DNA from 4 places in the Marinomonas algicola genome. Region 2 is predicted to be linked to each of the others. Evidence: predicted binding sites of a transcription regulator. Region 2 holds the regulator's gene; each other region holds the start of a gene.

Region 1 (4,751 bases), 720 kb from region 2:
ATTTTTGGCGTCTTTAACTTGGCTTAGATCAACAAGTACAAGACCATCGATACAAAAACCAAAGTCAGCATCAACGCCAAAGTCTAAAAATCGAACGCCATTATTGTCGCATAATTCACTGTACTGTTTGTATAAAGTGGGTACCGAAACGTTTAAATGATTCAGCTGTTCTTTCAGTGTTTTAAAGTCTTCGTCGTAGGCTTTTCCCTTGATGAGAGAGGTAACGTAGTTCTTATTATCTAAAGATATTTGATAAGGGGAAAAAGACGACGCTAATGAATCTGTATCTGGAAAGTGCACTGAATAGAAGTAAACCAGTAAATCTTTTGCTAACTGGGGATAGTTATTACTTAGGCTCACTGGTCCAAATAAATATCTTACTTCAGGGTGGCGGTTTAAATATGCTCCTATACCGTACCAAAGATAATCTAGACTTCTCTTCCCCCAATATTTCGGCTGGACAAAACTGCGTCCTAATTCAACCCCTTGTTCTAAATAAGGAATCATGTCGGGTGACAGTTGGAATAGATCTTCGGTATAAATAGCGTGGGTACTGCCACTTTTAATGTATTTATTAATTTCTCCGATACGGTACGCGCCAACAATTTCAAGTTGCTCTTCATCCCAAAGAACCAAATGTCGATAGTATTGATCAAACTTATCGAGGTCAGCGCTTTGTCCTGTGCCTTCTCCTACCGTGCGAAACGAAATCTCTCTTAACCGACCAATTTCCTTGATCGTCGAAGATTGGTCGAGATAGTCGAATAAATAAATGTGTTTCCCGTCTTTGGTGCTACCAAGAAACTCGGAATGACTTAATTCCGCTTTTATTCGCTTGCTGTCTTGTGGGTGGGAAATGGTGGTTTCCGTTTGTAGCAGTGGCTTTTTACCCTTTGCAATACGGTAAAGGTGGCGCTTGACGAGTTTATTTTTTTCTTTATTACTCAGAGGTAATTTGGCTAATTCTTGAATCGGAATTTGTTGGCCTATTTGAATTGGCACATGGCGATTCTGCTGTTTAAACATTTCATGGGCAAGCTGAATAGTCGATAAAGGGCGGTAAATAATAGAGCTAGTGTAAAAGAGCAGAGAGTTACGGCCGTTAATATAAACAGGGAGTAGGGGGCTATTGGTTTTTTGAGCCAATTTTAGGTAACTTGCACTCCATTTTTGATCTTTAATGCCACTGGGTGAGAGGCGGGAAACTTCTCCAGCGGGGAAAATAATGACGGCTTGCTCTTTTCGCAGACAGTCAATAATGTTTTTGAGCTGTTTACTGCTGCTTTTCCTTGAAAGATTATCGACAGGCAAGATCAAATTTTTTAAGGCGTCAAAATGCATCAACATGTCATTAGCTATGATTTTTACATCATTTCTGACTTCACCGACAAGCCGTAATAACGCTAAGCCGTCAAGTGCTCCCAAAGGGTGATTGGCGATAATAATAACGCGACCGGTTGCCGGAATATTTCGACGATCTATCTGACTGGCTTGATAGTTAAAGTTAAAGTGATTTAACACGCGATCGATAAACTCGAAGCCTAAACAATCTTTGTTTTGATCTAAAAAGTTATTTACTTCTTGCTCGTGAAATAAATGCTTCAAAATTTCCAGTGTTGGTCTGGTAAATAATGGGTGTTTTTGCAGGAAGTTGGGGGACTTTTCCGCAATAATTTGCTCTATGTGCATCAACGTAATGTCTCCAGTGCCCTAAATTGACAGAGTGAATCTAGAGTAGAGTGAAGAAGTGACATTTAGGTGACAATTGAGTTTCAAAAATAAGACGAAATGCTATTCAGAATAGTGAGGGAGGATTAGTTTAAAAGCAGAGACGCCTCAATTTCTCGAAAGACATCACAAGCACGTATAAGTGATTGAGCCGTGAGTTTATTGACACCATACACCCGCGTAGAGACCGCGTGTTTGTCCTTGACATGAGTGAGTAAGCGATCAAAATCACCATCACCAGACAAGAGGATAATTTCATCGACTTTGGAGGCATTGTCTAGCACATCGATTGTGATGCCAACATCCCAATCGCCTTTGGCCGAGCCATCACTTCGCTGAATGAACGGCTTAAGCTTGACATCAAACCCGATGCTTTTAAGTATGTTTTGAAATTGGTGCTGTTTACTGTCGCCGCGATCAATCGCATAGGCAAAAGCACAGTGGACTTCTCCTATCTGGCTAATTTCACGCCAAAATGTGGAATAATCAAAGTGCTTGCCAAATGTGTGTTTTGTTGTGTAGTAAATATTTTGTACATCAACAAAAACCGCGATTTTTTTCAATGCAATTAACGACTAGGATTTTTTGTTTAGGGTAATGTGCTTAGGACCTGCAACACTGACTTGTCCGCTCACTCCTGATTCGATTACATCTATTTTACCACCTGATGCTAAGAAGGCTTCCATTTGAGATTCTATTGACGCTGATGTTTCGGATGCCGCAGGTTGCTTTTTCTTAGATGTCGAAGATTTAGGTTTGGCTGCCATGATTTGGGCCTTCCATGTTATAAATTGAATCCACAGTATACCCTATTTTTAGGTCGGGGTCGCCTACAGATAAAAAGCCTGTGACAATCGCGTGTATCACAGGCTTTTATGGATTTATATTTATTGAAAACTACCCTCTATATGGGTGTACTTTACGTAACACTGGATTCAGTAAACGGGTTAAAAAACCAGTAAACTGGATGGGTGCATCGACCACAGTTAAACAAATGCATTCGGCGTCCCGAGTGACGACAGGCTGATGTGTATCTTGCTCATTAAGTTGAACAAAATCCCCTCTCTTGTAAATACCGCTTTGATCGGAGAAACTTCCTTCTAAAACCAAAGTGAACTCATCACCTGTGTGTTTATGAGTAGGTATATGGCTACCCGCCTTAACCCGAGTAAGCGCAATTTGTGTGCCATTTTCCTCGTTAGATAAAATAGCGGTTTGGAATGAAGGCGATATACGTATCCAATTTAATGCATCATATCCGTCTGGCACAAATTGTCTAAGGCTTCTTGGAACATTGTAACCTTCTGGATCTTCTGCTGTGTGTTTCTGTGCAGAAGCGTTTGCTTTCTCTGTCGCTTGGTTCTGTGCGTCTAATCGAGCAAAGAGAGCGAGTTTCAGTTCATCGATATTTGAGCTGGTTTTTTCTAACGGCTCTATTTCATCGAATAAAACACTACCAACTTGCTCCAATTTCTTAATTTGCTTACGACATTCTTGGCACTGCTCTAAGTGAGTGGCAATGCACAATGAGTAAGACAAGGCGAGGGAGCCCGCCGCGTAGTCGGTCAATAGTTCTATGGTCGGATGGTAGTTAAGCATAGTGACTACCTCTTAATGTAAATAGTGAGTTTATGTAATGCCAAACGAACACGAGACTTAATCGTGCCAAGTGGCAATCCAAGTTCTTCAGCCGCTTCTACGTGAGTTTTACCTTCTAAGTAAACTTTCGCTAAGACTTGCTTTTGATCTGTGGGCAATTGCGCTAAGCCAGCATTGATCCGCGTTTTATCTCTGGCTTGTTGTGCATCCCTAAATAAATCGACACGGTCATCTTCGATATCGCCCCATAAAAGCTCAGGATCAATGTGCGATGTATGTCGTCCATTTTTACGCAGATAATCAATACGAGCATTACGAGCTATGGTAAAGATCCATGTGTTTAGCGAAGCGGCAGATGGATTAAAGGTATCCGCTTTATTCCACACTCTGATCATCACTTCTTGAGCAATATCGTCTGCCATTAGGGACGCTCCGGGCTGCGCGGCCAAACAAAAACCTCTAATTTTTGGGACATAATGATCAAATAAGCGCCCCAATGCGGCTTGGTCACGTTTTGTGGCGACTGCAACAATGTCATCTGCCAGTGTCGAGTCTTGCTGGCCTATCGCTCTGTTCATTCTATGTGACTCCAGAGTGTTGAAGTAAGTAAGTAAGATAATTATATATAGTGACTTTAACGAAATAGTACAGCACAAAAGCCTGTCTAACAGTGTTACTTCCTATAAATTCAATACTATTCATTATGAGAACATAAGGCTTTATACGTCCAGCAAAACCCACTGGATCACTTTTATTTGGGTTTAAACCTACTCACTTTTATTTGGGTTTAAATCTACTGAATAGCCCGTTGTGCTATTTTTCGAGTTTCTATTAAGTGCTTGGTGATCCAAAGAAGAGGAATCAGGCGTATAAGTAATGAAACGCTAATCCAAACTATGGCCGATTTCTAGCCAAGGTACAGGTAAAAAGATATGGAAAAAGTAAGTCCGAATAATGATGCCGCGAGCAGGTTACACCAACATGCATTAATCGACCGCTTTAAAGCCTTTTATAAGGATGTGAAAAACCCTCCTTTGAATGATATGGGGGACGTTTATTCTGACACGATTCATTTTAAGGACCCTGTTCATGAAGTGCGAGGTATGGATGCTCTGTATGCCTACATGGAAGACGTTTGTCACAGTGTAGAGAGCGGTCGTTTTGAGTATTTGGACGAGTTAGTAGGAGAGGGCAAAGCTTACATTAAGTGGAATATGTACTTCAAGCACCCAAAACTTGGCAATGAAACTATTGTGGTTCGTGGGATGTCACAGATTCAATTTAATGAACGGATTTATTACCACGAAGACATTTATGATTTGGGTGAAATGCTTTATGAACACATTCCGGTGGTTCGCTTTTTAGTAAAAAAATTGAAGCAAAGATTGTCTAATCAATGATCTAAATATTCGTCCAATCGACAA
Region 2 (4,751 bases):
GCGGTATTGGGGCAGTCTGTATTGGACTTGGAGTTTTCGGGTACGGTAAATCGACTGAATTATTATGTGCAAAGTGTGGCGACGACAGAGAAAAAACACGATTCCACTTTTTTAACCGTGACCTTGGGTTTAATTGATCAGGATGACGTAAAAGAGAAATTTATTGACGCTTTATTTAAGAGCCTTTAATAGGGATAGCGCTCTCACTTATCGAACCATAAAACCGAATTTATCATGATTTTATTGTTCTTTATGAGCTAAAGGCTGTTGGATACGCTTCCCTGAAAAGTGACAGGAAAAAACGCTACCCTGCCCTGGTTGGCTAGTGATAAGTAACTTAGCATCGTGATGTAAAAGTACGTGTTTAACAATGGCAAGTCCGAGCCCAGTGCCTCCTGTGTTTGAGCCTCGACCTTTATCGACACGAAAAAAACGTTCTGTTAAACGTGGAATGTATCTCGCTTCAATGCCTAGACCTTCATCTGATACCGAAAAAATGCCTTCATCTAAATGATTTTCCCATTTTATAGTAATGTTGCCTCCGTCAGGGGAATATTTTATGGCATTCACAACAAGGTTTGAAAAAGCGCTATAGAGCTCTCGATAAGAGCCATACAGCCTACACTCTGAACGGATCACGATGTGAATAGTATGTTTGGTGCCTATGGCTTGGACGGAATCCACCACATTGTTGACTAATTCGTTGATGTCATGCCATTGATCGATGTCTCTTTTATCATTACTTTCTAAACGTGAAAGTAATAGTAGGTCTTCAATCAACTGTTCCATACGGTTTGATTGCGTGGTCATATTGTCAACACCTTTTTGCATGCTCTTCGGTAATGAGTCCTTAAACATATCCAGGGTTTCCAAATAACCTTTAATGACCGTTAACGGTGTTTTGAGCTCATGGGATGCATTGGCAACGAAGTCTTTACGCATTTGCTCTAGAAGATGCAAGCGCGTCACATCTCTGACAAAAATAAGATGGTCATTCTGATCATACAGAGTGGTTTGAATTTCTAAATAAATGCCTTCTTGAGACGGCGATTTAATAACTAAAGGTTCGGAGAAACGTTTCTGAGTAAAATAGCGGAAGAACTCTGGATTGCGGACGATATTGGTGACCGGTTGCCCTCTGTCGACGGGTTTCATCAAACCTAAAAATTGCCCCGCAGACGCGTTCCACCACTCAAGGTTCCCTAAATTGTCCGCCATAATGACACCTTCTTTCAGTGCCGAGGTGGAGTTTTCTATTCGAGAAAGTGCGCGTCGCATGCGTTTTTTAGATTTTCTTTGCTTCTTTTGCAGTCGATACACAGCATCAAACACGTCGCCCCAAATTCCTGATGCTTCTGGTGGGGAGGCTTTTCCTAGCCGACGAACCCAGCTGTGGAATTGATACAGCTGATATAAATTGGAGCACAGTCCAAACAGCACAAATAAGAATAGGCACATAAATAATTTGCCTATTAAGATGCCAATGGTGAAACTGACAACTAATCCCAGTGTCCAGCGAATAAAAGCCTGTTGCCAAATCGTTTTCATAATTTACTGCGGAGTTCGTTTACTTGAAAATCGATAACCCGTTCCTCGAACCGTTTGGATTAGGTAATCATGAGTTTCGCCGATTGCTTTTCGTAAGCGTCTAATATGTACATCAACGGTACGTTCTTCTACATAAACATTTCCCCCCCAGACTTGATCCAGAAGCTGTGCTCTGGAATACGCTCTTTCTTGATGGGTAATCAAAAATTTGAGTAAGCGGTACTCTGTCGGGCCCATTTCAAGTGGCGTTGTACCAATAGTAACACGTTGGCTTACAGGGTCTAATAATAGCCCATCGACTTCAATAGGCTCGTCTACGCCTTGAGGGTTGGCACGGCGTAGAACGGCTTTTAAGCGAGCCACGAGTTCTCGAGGAGAAAAAGGCTTAGTGATGTAATCATCCGCACCCACTTCTAAACCTTGAATTTTGTTATCTTCTTCGCTTTTAGCGGTTAGCATAATCACAGGTATTTCTGCGGTAAGAGAATCTCGCTTTAACCGTCTGGTTAGCTCTATACCACTGCCCCCGGGCATCATCCAGTCACAAAGAATGAGGTCGGGCCTATTATCAATGATGATTTCGTAAGCTTGTTGGCTGTTTTCCGCCTCAAAGTAATTATATCCCGCCATTTCCAGTGCAATGGCAATCATTTCTCGTATTGATGATTCATCATCAATTATTAATACAGTTTTACTCGTCACAGCATCTACCCCTAAATCGTAATATCCCTATTAAAGACCTTGAATATGACAATTAGATGAAACTGTCATATTTGTGTCTTATATTTATAAAAGATAGTTCAATACAATGCCTAAAAATATACAGTATCCAATACGGTTATTGTCTAAGAACGAGGTAAAGCAAGCTTGCCGCTCTCTATTTTTAGCTTGTTTATACTGTAAAGAGAACAAAATAGCGGCGACGATCAGACTGAGAAAATAAATGAAAGAAAAGGATTTCAGTACACCAACCCACATTAATAGAGAAAGAGCCAGTCCTTGCAATACAGTGATAATGAGTAAATCATTTTGCGCAAATAAAATGGCTGTTGATTTGATGCCAAGTTTTAAATCGTCATCTCGATCAACCATAGCATAGTAAGTATCGTAAGCAATGGTCCATAGTGCATTAGAGACAAATATCATCCATAAGACAGGGTCCGTTAGTGAACCTCCTTGAGCGCTGTATGCCATTGGAATAGCCCATGAAAAAGCCAGTCCAAGAAACAATTGAGGCAAATGAGTGTAGCGCTTCATAAATGGATACAAAGCCGCGAGTCCAAGTCCAATGAAAGAGAGTAAAACGGTTTTCATATCCGTCATTAAGACTAAACCGAAGCTGCATAGACAAAGAACGGAGAACAGTAATAGAGCTTCTTTTTCAGAAACCGTACCGGAAGGGAGAGGGCGATTCTTTGTTCGCTCCACACCGCTATCCACATGTCTATCGGCATAATCATTGATGACACAGCCTGCGGAGCGCATAAAAAAGACACCAAGCATAAAAATGATGACGATTTTCCAGTCTGGGTCGCCATTACTAGATACCCAAAGAGCCCATAGAGTGGGCCAAAGTAGCAGCAGTGAACCAATGGGTTTGTTGAAACGAGTAAGCTGAAGATAAGCTTGGAGTTTTGTCATAATATTAACTGTGTCACTGGTAATGTTGTGATGGCGGGTAAGAAGGCTTCACTTACTAAAACGCCTTTATTGTACTGTTTAAAAATCGATCGGCGAGCCCAAACCGCTTCATTGACGTTATTAAATACGTTGCTTGGAAGAGAGACTATTTCGATAGGACTCCGTACTAACTTTTTGTCTTTGAATAGAAAGCCTCCCAGAGATTGGCTTTTCAGTTGGCTTAAATGACGCCAATGCCCAATTAAAGCGCTTGCTGGGATAATGGAGCGAGCATAAATCATGGGGGTACCATTAATGTTCAAAATCACTTCTCGAACCCTTGTTGCTTCACGTGCACGTAACGACAATGCCTTTCTCTCTCTTTGAGTCGGCTGCCCCCAACCGTCATTAATGACTTCTATGGACAATATCCCCAGTCTTTCTAACAGCGCGGTTAAAGAACCTGTCTCGCGGAGCCAGAACTTTAGATTATTGGGAATACTGTCCATACGAGCTTGAGACAGAGGTTGCCAATGATAGTCAAATTGTTTGGTTACACTGAAATTTAGCACAAAAAATCTCTTTGTTTTCGCAAAAAATAGGTGTTTATTCGTCAGTAAGCCTAGGATTGAAGTAAGTCCACCATTTCCTGTAATTTACTAGAAGAGGATTGTACTTCTTGATAGATGGAAAGGCACTCCTCTTCTGATAGCCCAATTATTTCAAACACACTCGCCTCTATTTTTTGTCCATGATATAAAGCGCTACAGCAATGTAAAACGCCTGCAAGGGTACGCAAATCCTTGTCTTCTTCTATTTGAGGCGTGTGACTGTATCGAATGGCATTACATATTATGCGAGGAAGCCCCCAATGTCTTAATAGCCAAGATCCTAGCTGTTCTTTCGTAAAATGCAATAAATGCATCTCGATAAGTCTGGATGGGAGGTGTGCGTTTGCTTCGAGATGACGAGCTAAGATTGAGAAATGCGTTGGTAGGACGTGCCCAATAACCAAATAACCAAAATTGTGGAGTAAGCCTGCCAAATAAGCGTAGCCTATCTTTGGACGAATCTTTGCTGGCATCCGTTTAACGAGAGCCTCCATAAGGCTTGCATGAAACACCGCATCATACCAAAAGTTCTGATAATGCCTTGGACCATTCTGAGGCAAATCGAGAATACTTTTCATAGAAAGCCCTAATGCTAAATTCATGACCATATCAAACCCCAATACTCTGATAATAGCATCCTCAACAGATTCAATATTACCAGGAGCACCATAATAGGGTGAGGAGGCCCAGCTAACCACTTGAGCCGCAAGGCTAGGGTCTAAGCTAATGACTTTGCACAACTCATCTGTATCAACGTCTTTACGACTGCATAAATTAATGATTTTCTTGGCCGATACTGGTAGCGGAGGCAACTCTAATGTTTCTTCTAACCTCTGTTTTAAGCGAATTGATTGGAAACGGCCTAATGCTGCACTGAGGTGTTCTTTATCAGAGGCATGATTGTCATGTATGGGATGGATATGGTTCGTCTGAATTGTAAAGCTCTCGTAGGAACAATCTATTTTCTCAAAA
Region 3 (4,751 bases), 570 kb from region 2:
TGCTAAATAAGAGTACATACATAAGCGTCATTCTTACTTGTCTGATATGCTTTACACTATTACTAAACATGGAATGAATGAAATGAAAAAAAACTATCTTTTAGCGTCACTTCTATTGGCTTCAATCTCTTCTTCTAATATCTATGCTGGGTGGGCGGATAAGCTTAAAGAAGCGGTACAAGATGAAGATGTACAAAAAGTACTTGATAAGGCGGTAGGCACAACGGCAGAGGAAAAAACCACGGCCTCTGGAAAAACATCTAACTTAAGTAGTGATACGCTAATAGAGGGTTTGAAAGAAGCGTTAGAAGTCGGTAGCCGTCGAGCAATTGAAGAAATCAGTCAGCCAGGGGGGTATCTTAATAATCAAAACATCCGCATTCCATTACCTGACAGTGTCGAAAAAGCGTCTTCATTACTTAAAAAGTACGGTTTAGAAGGTCAGGTAAATGACTTTGAAGAAAGTATGAACAGAGCGGCTGAAAAAGCGGCTCCAGAAGCGACGGCGTTAATTGTTTCTGCCATTAAAGAAATGAGCTTTGACGATGCACAAAAGATTTATTCGGGATCTGATGGCGCGGCAACAGAGTATTTCAAAGAGAAGACCAGCGAAAAACTGAGGTCTTTGTTTCAACCAACGGTAGTGGACTCTTTAGAGCAAGTTGATGCAACTCGTTACTATAATGTCTTAGTGACAAAAGCCAAAGATATTCCTCTTATTGGCGATAAACTGGATGTTAATCTTAATCACTATGTGACTGAAGAAGCGTTGAATGGTTTGTTCACTATGCTGGCGGCGGAGGAAAAGAAAATTCGTCAAAACCCTGTTGCTCGTACTACAGATTTATTGAAAAAAGTGTTCGAGTAATGTTGGATGGAGTGAACCTGAAAGAGTATTTTTCTGTTTAATTTGGTCACGAGAACGCTGAGCCTTCACATTTATAAGAACGAAGGCTCAGTAAATCAATTCAATTGTGACTAATTGATTTGGTTCTTCATGTATTGCCCCAATTCGGAGTGATGCATGATAGAAGAAACGGGCAATATTTTACTTGCAGGACCCCACGCGAAAACATTGACGGGCGTGGCTGTGTGAGTTCCCGTACCCCATACGATGTTTTGATCTGTCGCCATTTCACGACCCATTATGTTACCTCGGTCGTTGTAAGGAAAAAAGGCATCAAAATCCGTAATCGCAGGCACTTGTTCTGCAGATAGATAAGAGTGGTCATGGGCATGATAAGGATTTTCTTTATCTGTTAAAATGTGCTCGGCTTGTTCTTCGTTAATTTTGAACTCAGAGTTCGCATTGACAATCTCCATTAACGCTGCGGGTGTTTGTTGGGCTTTATCCAGTTTTTCAAACTCGCTTGTCATTGAGTAGAAACTCAAATTTTGATTGTATAAACCGTCTAGAATATTGAAACTACCAAAGTTGAAATTGGGCTTATAATCTTGTTTTTCAAAGGCTTCTCCGGCGCGTTTTTGCCCGTCTGGTAGGTTAGCCGAAGAGTAGCTAAAGCCAAAAGATCCTGTCTCATGATCGGCTGTAACAATGATAAGCGTGTCGTCACGACCCGCGGCCCATTTGTATACACTACCAATGGCTTCATCAAATTTAACGAGCTCATTCAACATTGTGCCTGCATCATTTGAATGACCCGCCCAGTCGATTTGGCCTCCTTCTACCATCAAGAAAAATCCCTCTTCGTCTTTTTCTAAAACGGAGAGTGCTTTTTCTGTCATTTCTTGAAGGCTTGGTTGAGTACGCTCTTCAGAGTTTTTAGTCTTGCGATATTCGATACCATCTGCCATACCAGAATAAGCAAATAGCCCCAGTAGCTTATCACCAGATTGTGCATTAAGTTGAGTGCGGTTAAAGGCGAGACCATATCCAGCGTTTTGAGCTTCATTCAACAGATTACGCTCATCGTTACGTTTTGATTTTAGATAAACACTGCCTTCTGTCAGGTCCGTTAATTCGTTGTACGTATCGCCTTTATCGTTTGTTGATTTAGGTATGAAGTAACGAAGTCCACCGGACAGCATCACGTCTACACCGGTTTCTAACATATCTACTGCAATCTCGTTTTCAAGAGAACGATGCGGTTGATGCGCTGCGAAAGCGGCCGGTGTCGCATGAGTAAGTCGAGTATCAGACACGAGTCCAGTGGCTTTACCAAGGCGCTTTGCTTTTTCCAGAATGGTTTCAACATGATTGCCATCAGCATCAATACCAATGACTTCTGAGCCAGAATACACTCCTGTGGAAAGTTGAGTCGCCGAACACGCGGAGTCAACAACGATAGCGTCGGTAGGGTTAGTCAGAGAGGATCCAATAACACCGTCTTTAGCCAATTGATGTAAAGACGTTGAACGGCCTTTATAAATAGAATTTGGCGCATATTGAGCATAACTTTCAAGTAGGCCAATCTGCTGTGGGCCCATACCATCACCTATCATTAAGATGACGTTTTTAATTTCGGCCGCGACCGATGTCATCGGTATGCTGGCCATGATGGTTCCGGTGATAAGCGCTTTACTTAACTTATTCATATATTCCTCTTTTATATTAATTATTATGGTTTTATTAAAATACGATTGAGAGTGCTCTATTTAATAGCATACTCATTTGATATTAGAAGGGAATGGGTTAGTTTCTGTCATAAAAGTGTCATATTTTGTCGTAATTAGATACTCTTTGCCCAATAAAGTGCATATAGAAACTTTTATTGGATCTTGTATCCATAAAAAAGGGATGGCATAAAGCCTCCCTTTTTTATGAGTCTACGATGTCTATTTAGCGTTGTCTTTATTTACTGGGCGACGACTCCAATAGCTTGCTAATAACGAGCCTGAAATGTTGTGCCATACGCTAAAAATAGTGCCTGGCAGAGCGGCCATTGGAGTGAAAAATTTAACCGCTAAAGCAGCGGCTAAACCGGAATTTTGTAATCCTACTTCAAAGGCTATAGTGCGGCATACGCGTGCATCAAAGCCCAGTAAGTAGGTTACCCAGTATCCTAATACCAACCCAATCATATTATGCAATATTACCGCCGCTGCGACGATCAGACCTACTTGCACAATTTTAGACGCGCTTAAGGCCACGACAATGGCAATGATCAAGACAATGGCGAACATTGAAATATATGGAAAGACAGGTTCGGCTTTACGGACAAATTTTGAAAAGAAGGTATTGATCAAAACGCCTGCAGCAACGGGCAACAGAACAATTTTAAATAAGCTCATCAGCATGCCTGCGACAGGAACATCAACACTTTGGCCTATCATCATAGAGACAAGTAAAGGCGTTAATAAGACGCCAATTAAGGTTGAAATGGCTGTCATGGAAATAGACAAGGCCGTATCTCCTTTCGCTAGGTAACACATAACATTCGAGGAGGTACCACCCGCAACGCTACCAACAAGCAGCATTCCAACGGTAAGTTCAGTGTCAAAACCAAAAGCGAAAGCCACACCAAAAGCGGCCATAGGCATCACCAAAAACTGTAAAATAACGCCCACACCAACCGCTTTACCGTTCTTCAATACTTGTTTGAAGTCAGTGGGGCTTAGAGTAAGGCCCATTGCTAGCATGATGACAGTGAGTAATGGAACAATTTGGGTTTTCAAACCGACAAAAAATTCGGGTTGGAAAAAAGCAAGTACTGAAAGCACAACAGCCCAAAGAGGGAAAAGTTGGATAACCATAATGTAGAACTCCATTTATTCGATTCAATTTAGTGGTTGAGAAACAATCAAAATGAATGAGTGACCACTAACTAACTATTACCCCATTGCCGATTGTTAACTATTGACTCGCTTAAATATGAAACGATCAGATCGATAGCGCTCGTCGAGAGTTGATGCAATGAAATGGGAGCAAGATTGTAACGAAATGAGAATTATTACAATAGACTTTATGATGAGTTTAGTCGGATGTTGAGTAATTACGTAAAAGTCTTATAGGTTGCCCTAGTGGTTTACTTGAATTCAGTTGATGTGACTGTTGAGGTCAATAAGGTTAACTATTTGTTTTATAATCAATGCGTTGTAATAACCAAGGTTTTAATCTGTCGACTTTAATTAAGAGATGGGCCGTCCTATTCACAATACAGGTGATTACCTTATTGTTTAAACTTTGTTGAAGAGCGTTGACAAATTACAATAGTTACCGGTAACATTTGCATCTGTTACCGGTAACAAATCGCTTTTAAAAAAATAATATATAGTGAGTGCTTAATATGAATCTTAAAACTTTTATCGTTTCTAGTGTCGCAACTGTCGTATGTTCAAGTGCATTGGCAGCGGATTACAATTTTAAATTTCAATCATCTGACCCAGCTGGAGACAAAAACTTTCAAGTCCAAAAAGATTGGGCCGACCGAATTGGTAGTTTAACGGGTGGCAGAATCAGTATTAAATTAATGCCTGTTAACAGTGTTTTTAAGCATACAGAAACACTTGATGGCATAAAAATGGGGATTTTAGATGGTCATATTACGGCAACAAGCTATTTTTCTGGAAAAGACCCCGCGTTTGGCCTGATTGGTAATACGGTTGGAGCATGGTCTGATACGTCACAACTGCTGCAATATATTAATTATGGTGGTGGTTATGAGTTGATGAATGAACTGTATGCCCCTTATGGCGTGAAATTTATTGGAGGATCAACGACAGGTGTTGAATCTTTCGTATCAAAAGTACCTTTAAATGGAGTGGAAGACCTTAAAGGGCTGAAGTTACGA
Region 4 (4,751 bases), 150 kb from region 2:
ACATCGTAGATAGCGCCTTGAACCATTGAAGAGGCGGCCATTCCATGGGCCATACTTGGTAACAGGTTACCTGTAGTTGAACTTGCTAGGAAAGAATCCATAGAAGAGTGAGCACAAGTGTCAAACTTCTCGCGAGACATGTTTAGACGCGCTGGAATAGATCCTTTATTCAAGTTAAAGGTTTCTTGGAATTCTGGTTCTAAGATTAAACGAGCCAAATCTTGCTGTGCTTTTTGGTTGTCTTCACCTTTTACTTTAAACATCGCTAAACTGTCGATGTTAAAGGTAAACATTTCGCTTGTGCCTGGCGCTGGGTAGCAAACGTAATCGATGCCTGCTTTTTTACCTGCCGCGGTGAATTCACCTTTCGCCCAATCTCCCATGATTTGCATGGCGGCATCACCGTTGATAACCATAGAAGTCGCAATGTTCCAATCACGACCAGAGAAACCGGAATCCACATAACCACGTACTTTTTTGAAGGTGCGGAAGACATCAATCATCTCGTCGCTACGCAGCGTATCATCGGATAGACCAATGAACGCGCTGTTGTAGAACTTCGCGCCTTTTTCTAACGCAATGGCTTCAAATAAAGTAGCGTCTTGCCACGCTTGACCACCGTGTGCAAGCGGTGTGAAACCGGCCGCTTTGATTTTATCGGCTTCGGAAATGAATTGTTTCCACGTGGTAGGGATGCTAGCGCCAGATTTGCGGAATACTTCAGGGTTCGCCCATAACCAATTTACACGGTGAACGTTTACCGGTGCGGCAACATAGTGACCTTCGTGTTTCATTGTATTGCTCACGACTTGAGGCAATACCACGTCCCAGTCACCCGCTTTAGCAACGTCATCTAGGTTTGTTAGGAAGCCTAAGTCACCCCATTCTTGAATGGTTGGGCCTTTGATTTGAGCACTGGCTGGCGGGTTACCAGAAATCGCACGAGATTTTAGAACGGTCATGGCTGATTCACCCGCACCACCTGCAACAGCGAAATCTTTCCAAGTATGACCTTCTTCTTCCATTAGCCCTTTTAAGACGTTAATAGAAGCCGCTTCACCGCCAGATGTCCACCAGTGTAATACTTCTACTTCACCAGCATGGGTTGTTGCAGCAGAGATAGAGAAAGCAACGGCGGTTAAACTTAAAGCAAGTTTTTTCATGATTGTAACCCTTGTTATTTTTATAGTTACCCACTTACTGAGTAGTGGATGTTTCGAATTTAGTACCGCTTTTTATTGCATCTTTAAGTTACCATGAGGCCACTTAAAATAGACTTAATAAAACGATAGGTTAAATCTAGCAAAGACTGAGAGTCTATGGGGTAAAGTAGAGCAACCTATTGTAACAAAGTCTTGCAATAGCCTTGTTTTTGTTCGAATGCGCCTTAAAAAGAAGAGGGGACGAGCGTGCTTTTTGATTAACGTCCGTTCTAGAAAAGTGCTGGTTACTTTTTACTAAGAAAAATGCACTTTTATAGGTAGAATGCTGGCGCAATAATTTTACTTGGCGCACAGCGCTATTCAACTCAGACTTTTCATTAGGAATAGACATGGCTAATAGCCAATACCGCGCATTACAGAGACACTTTAGTGACCTAATTGAGAAAAAACTTCTTGAGGCTGGCGCTAAGTTGCCATCTGAGAGAGAAATAGGAGAAGCCTTTAAGTTAACCCGTGTCACCGTTAGGCAAGCATTGCAAAATCTCGAAGCGGAAGGGTTAATATACCGACAAAATCGTCGTGGCTGGTTTGTTACTCCGCCAGCGGTTATTTATGATCCAGCGAGCAATTTAAGCTTTAATTTATATGTAACTGAACAAGGTCATGTGCCGTATACGGAGAAATTATTGCAGCAAGTTGAGCCAGCCAGTGCAGAAGTGGCTCAATTAATGTGCATAAAGGAGGGCACTCCAGTGTTATTTTTACATCGTCGGCGTTCGATTGATCAACGACCCGTTTTAATTGAAAAAATGTACATTAATATTGACCTGTTACCAGATATAGAAAACGAAGATCTAAGTCAATCATTAAGCCTTATATTGCAGCAGAAATATCAGCGTCAATACCGTGATATGGATCTGTCTTTTAAGTCGACTTCTTTGCCTTCTCATGCGGCCAATGATCTAGGGATCTCTACTGGACAAGCGGGTTTGCACGTTGAAAGAATTAATTATACGGCCGATAAAAAAGTCCTTGAAATTGATTATGAATTTTGGCGTCATGATGCCGTTTCCATTAAAATATCGATCAATAATTGACCGCTAAAACGATCTCAATTTAGCCTAGCATTCCGTTTTTTTTCATCCGCGATATTGTCTCTTTTAATGTCGCCATACATCTTTTTTCTCTTCTTTTGTCATGTTTTTGTAACCTTTGGCTGCTATTTTGCATACTGATTAATCTGGTATATACCAATTGATGGTTCGCAATATATTTGTTATACATAAGCTTACAATTTGATGCATGGAGAAGAAAATGACACAGAATACGCTACTAAAACGTCTGGCTGTTTTGGCTGGTATTACCGCCTCATCGATGTCTGTCAATGCGGCGCAAACTGAATTAACGGTTTACACTGCGGTTGAAGCGCAAGACCTTAAAAAGTACGCTGCGCGTTTTAATGCTGAGCATCCTGAAATTAAAATCAACTGGGTACGTGACTCGACAGGGGTTGTGACAGCCAAGTTATTAGCCGAAAAAAACAACCCACAAGCGGATGTTGTTTGGGGATTGGCGGCAACAAGTTTGATGATGTTAAAAAATGAAGACATGCTGCAATTTTACAAGCCAAAAGGCTATGATGCGATCTCCCCTAATTTCAAAGACCTTGATAAAGAGCCTGTCTGGACAGGCATGGATGCTTGGATTGCCGCCGTTTGTTATAACACAGTGGAAGCCGAGAAACTGGGTCTACCAAAACCAACGTCTTGGAGCGATCTGAAGGATCCTGCTTACAAAGGGCATATTATTATGCCAAACCCAAGTTCTTCGGGTACGGGTTTCTTAGACGTTAGTAGCTGGTTACAAATTTTTGGACAAGATGGCGGCTGGGAATATATGGATGGCTTGCATGAGAACATCAGCCGTTATACTCACTCCGGGTCAAAGCCTTGTAAATTAGCCGCAGCAGGTGAAATTCCCATCGGCATCTCGTTTGCGTTCCGCGCGGCTAAATCAAAAAAATCAGGTGCGCCATTAGACATTATCTTTCCAGAAGAAGGTCTTGGTTGGGATATGGAAGCAACCGCGATTATCAAAGGTACGGATAAGTTAGATGCGGCACAAACCTTGGTGGATTGGACCATCTCGAAACAAGCCAATGAAATGTACAACGAAGGATATGCTGTTGTGGCTATGCCTGGTATTGCTAAACCAATCGAATTTTACCCTGAAAATGCAGAGTCATTGATGATTGATAATGACTTCGAATGGTCTGCAAAAAATCGTGACCTGATTCTGTCTACGTGGCAGCAACGTTACGACGGTAAAAGTGAACCTAAGTAACATCAAGTCTACATCAGACACAGAAATTGTCTTCTTTGTCTGATTCCTTTTTAGTCATGTAAAGCCACTGCTTTACATGACCGTTTTAATATATGGATTGAAAGAGGCCGATCAATGTCCAGTAACACATACCTAGAACTTACCAATATCCATCAGTCCTTTGGTTCGCATAAAGCATTAAAAGACGTTTCTTTAAGTATTTCAGAAGGTGAGTTTGTTTGTTTTTTAGGTCCATCTGGCTGTGGCAAAACCAGTTTACTACGAATTATTGCTGGCTTAGATACACCGACAGCTGGCTTAATTCTGCAAGCAGGTAAAGACATCACTCATGCTCCTATTAAGCATCGTGATTTCGGCATTGTTTTTCAATCTTATGCCTTGTTTCCAAACCTAACAGTGGCTGACAACATTGCGTATGGCTTAGCTTCACAAAAAGTATCTGCAAACGATCGTCGAATTCGAGTAACGGAATTACTGGCGACGGTGGGTATGTCTGGCAGTGAGGACAAATATCCAGCTCAACTCTCTGGTGGGCAGCAACAACGTGTGGCGTTAGCGCGTGCGTTGGCGACATCCCCTGGTTTATTGTTATTAGATGAACCCTTGTCTGCACTCGATGCGCGTGTGCGCGCTCATTTACGTCAAGAAATTAAACAGTTGCAAGAAAAGTTGGGCGTGACCACTATCATGGTAACGCATGACCAAGAAGAAGCGCTGACGATGGCGGATCAAATCGTGGTCATGAATCAAGGTGTTATTGAGCAAATAGGAACGCCTCAAGAGGTATACGCTCAACCAATATCGCCTTTTGTCGCTGAATTTGTTGGGGAAATGAATTTCTTAAGTGCAAAGGTGGATGCATCAGGTCAAATGCAATCGGGTGATTTAACGCTTTTTTGTGACCAATCCACGTCGCTCAATACAGGCTCTCCTGTGCAACTGGCCATTCGTCCTGAGGACGTGCGTTTTGCGGTTGACTCGACTCATAATAATATTGTAAACGCTCAAGTAATCCATTTAGAATTCTTAGGGTCTCGAGTACGTTCTATGTTGAAGCTGGACAATCATGAACGTCCTATCCTAGCCGATGTTTCTATGAATGAAATGGCCCGTTTACAACTGACTCAAGGCCAAACAGTGGCCTGTCAGTTACCACAAGATCGTTTACACGTTTTTGGAGGCGCAGCATGAGTCAAGCCGCTTCCAGCAACGCGTCTTTAGCCTCCTCAAAAAAGCCATGGTATG

What was found. The regulator PhoB, encoded in region 2, activates phosphate uptake and scavenging genes when phosphate is short. The targets are predictions, from matches to a motif close to TGTCATANNNNTGTCANA.
Region 1: the regulator PhoB is predicted to act here: its motif matches at 1,747-1,764, upstream of olsF (bifunctional ornithine lipid synthase OlsF).
Region 3: the regulator PhoB is predicted to act here: its motif matches at 2,662-2,679, upstream of IEZ33_RS16730 (alkaline phosphatase).
Region 4: the regulator PhoB is predicted to act here: its motif matches at 2,357-2,374, upstream of IEZ33_RS18715 (putative 2-aminoethylphosphonate ABC transporter substrate-binding protein).

The regions. Positions count from the first base shown of each region.
Region 1 is NZ_CP061941.1:614,151-618,901, forward strand. Features, by position in the region: gene olsF (bifunctional ornithine lipid synthase OlsF) at 1-1,689, opposite strand, end outside; gene IEZ33_RS02755 (LabA-like NYN domain-containing protein) at 1,815-2,291, opposite strand; gene IEZ33_RS02760 (hypothetical protein) at 2,304-2,495, opposite strand; gene IEZ33_RS02765 (ChrR family anti-sigma-E factor) at 2,626-3,327, opposite strand; gene IEZ33_RS02770 (sigma-70 family RNA polymerase sigma factor) at 3,333-3,905, opposite strand; gene IEZ33_RS02775 (nuclear transport factor 2 family protein) at 4,260-4,727, shown strand.
Region 2 is NZ_CP061941.1:4,232,036-4,236,786, reverse strand. Features, by position in the region: gene IEZ33_RS19485 (response regulator) at 1-189, shown strand, start outside; gene phoR (phosphate regulon sensor histidine kinase PhoR) at 241-1,548, opposite strand; gene phoB (phosphate regulon transcriptional regulator PhoB) at 1,552-2,250, opposite strand; gene ubiA (4-hydroxybenzoate octaprenyltransferase) at 2,335-3,189, opposite strand; gene IEZ33_RS19465 (chorismate--pyruvate lyase family protein) at 3,186-3,740, opposite strand; gene IEZ33_RS19460 (HDOD domain-containing protein) at 3,791-4,751, opposite strand, start outside.
Region 3 is NZ_CP061941.1:3,659,310-3,664,060, reverse strand. Features, by position in the region: gene IEZ33_RS16735 (DUF4197 domain-containing protein) at 83-868, shown strand; gene IEZ33_RS16730 (alkaline phosphatase) at 979-2,556, opposite strand; gene IEZ33_RS16725 (bile acid:sodium symporter family protein) at 2,797-3,714, opposite strand; gene IEZ33_RS16720 (TRAP transporter substrate-binding protein) at 4,248-4,751, shown strand, end outside.
Region 4 is NZ_CP061941.1:4,079,015-4,083,765, reverse strand. Features, by position in the region: gene IEZ33_RS18725 (ABC transporter substrate-binding protein) at 1-1,163, opposite strand, end outside; gene IEZ33_RS18720 (UTRA domain-containing protein) at 1,553-2,260, shown strand; gene IEZ33_RS18715 (putative 2-aminoethylphosphonate ABC transporter substrate-binding protein) at 2,478-3,506, shown strand; gene IEZ33_RS18710 (putative 2-aminoethylphosphonate ABC transporter ATP-binding protein) at 3,621-4,697, shown strand; gene IEZ33_RS18705 (putative 2-aminoethylphosphonate ABC transporter permease subunit) at 4,694-4,751, shown strand, end outside.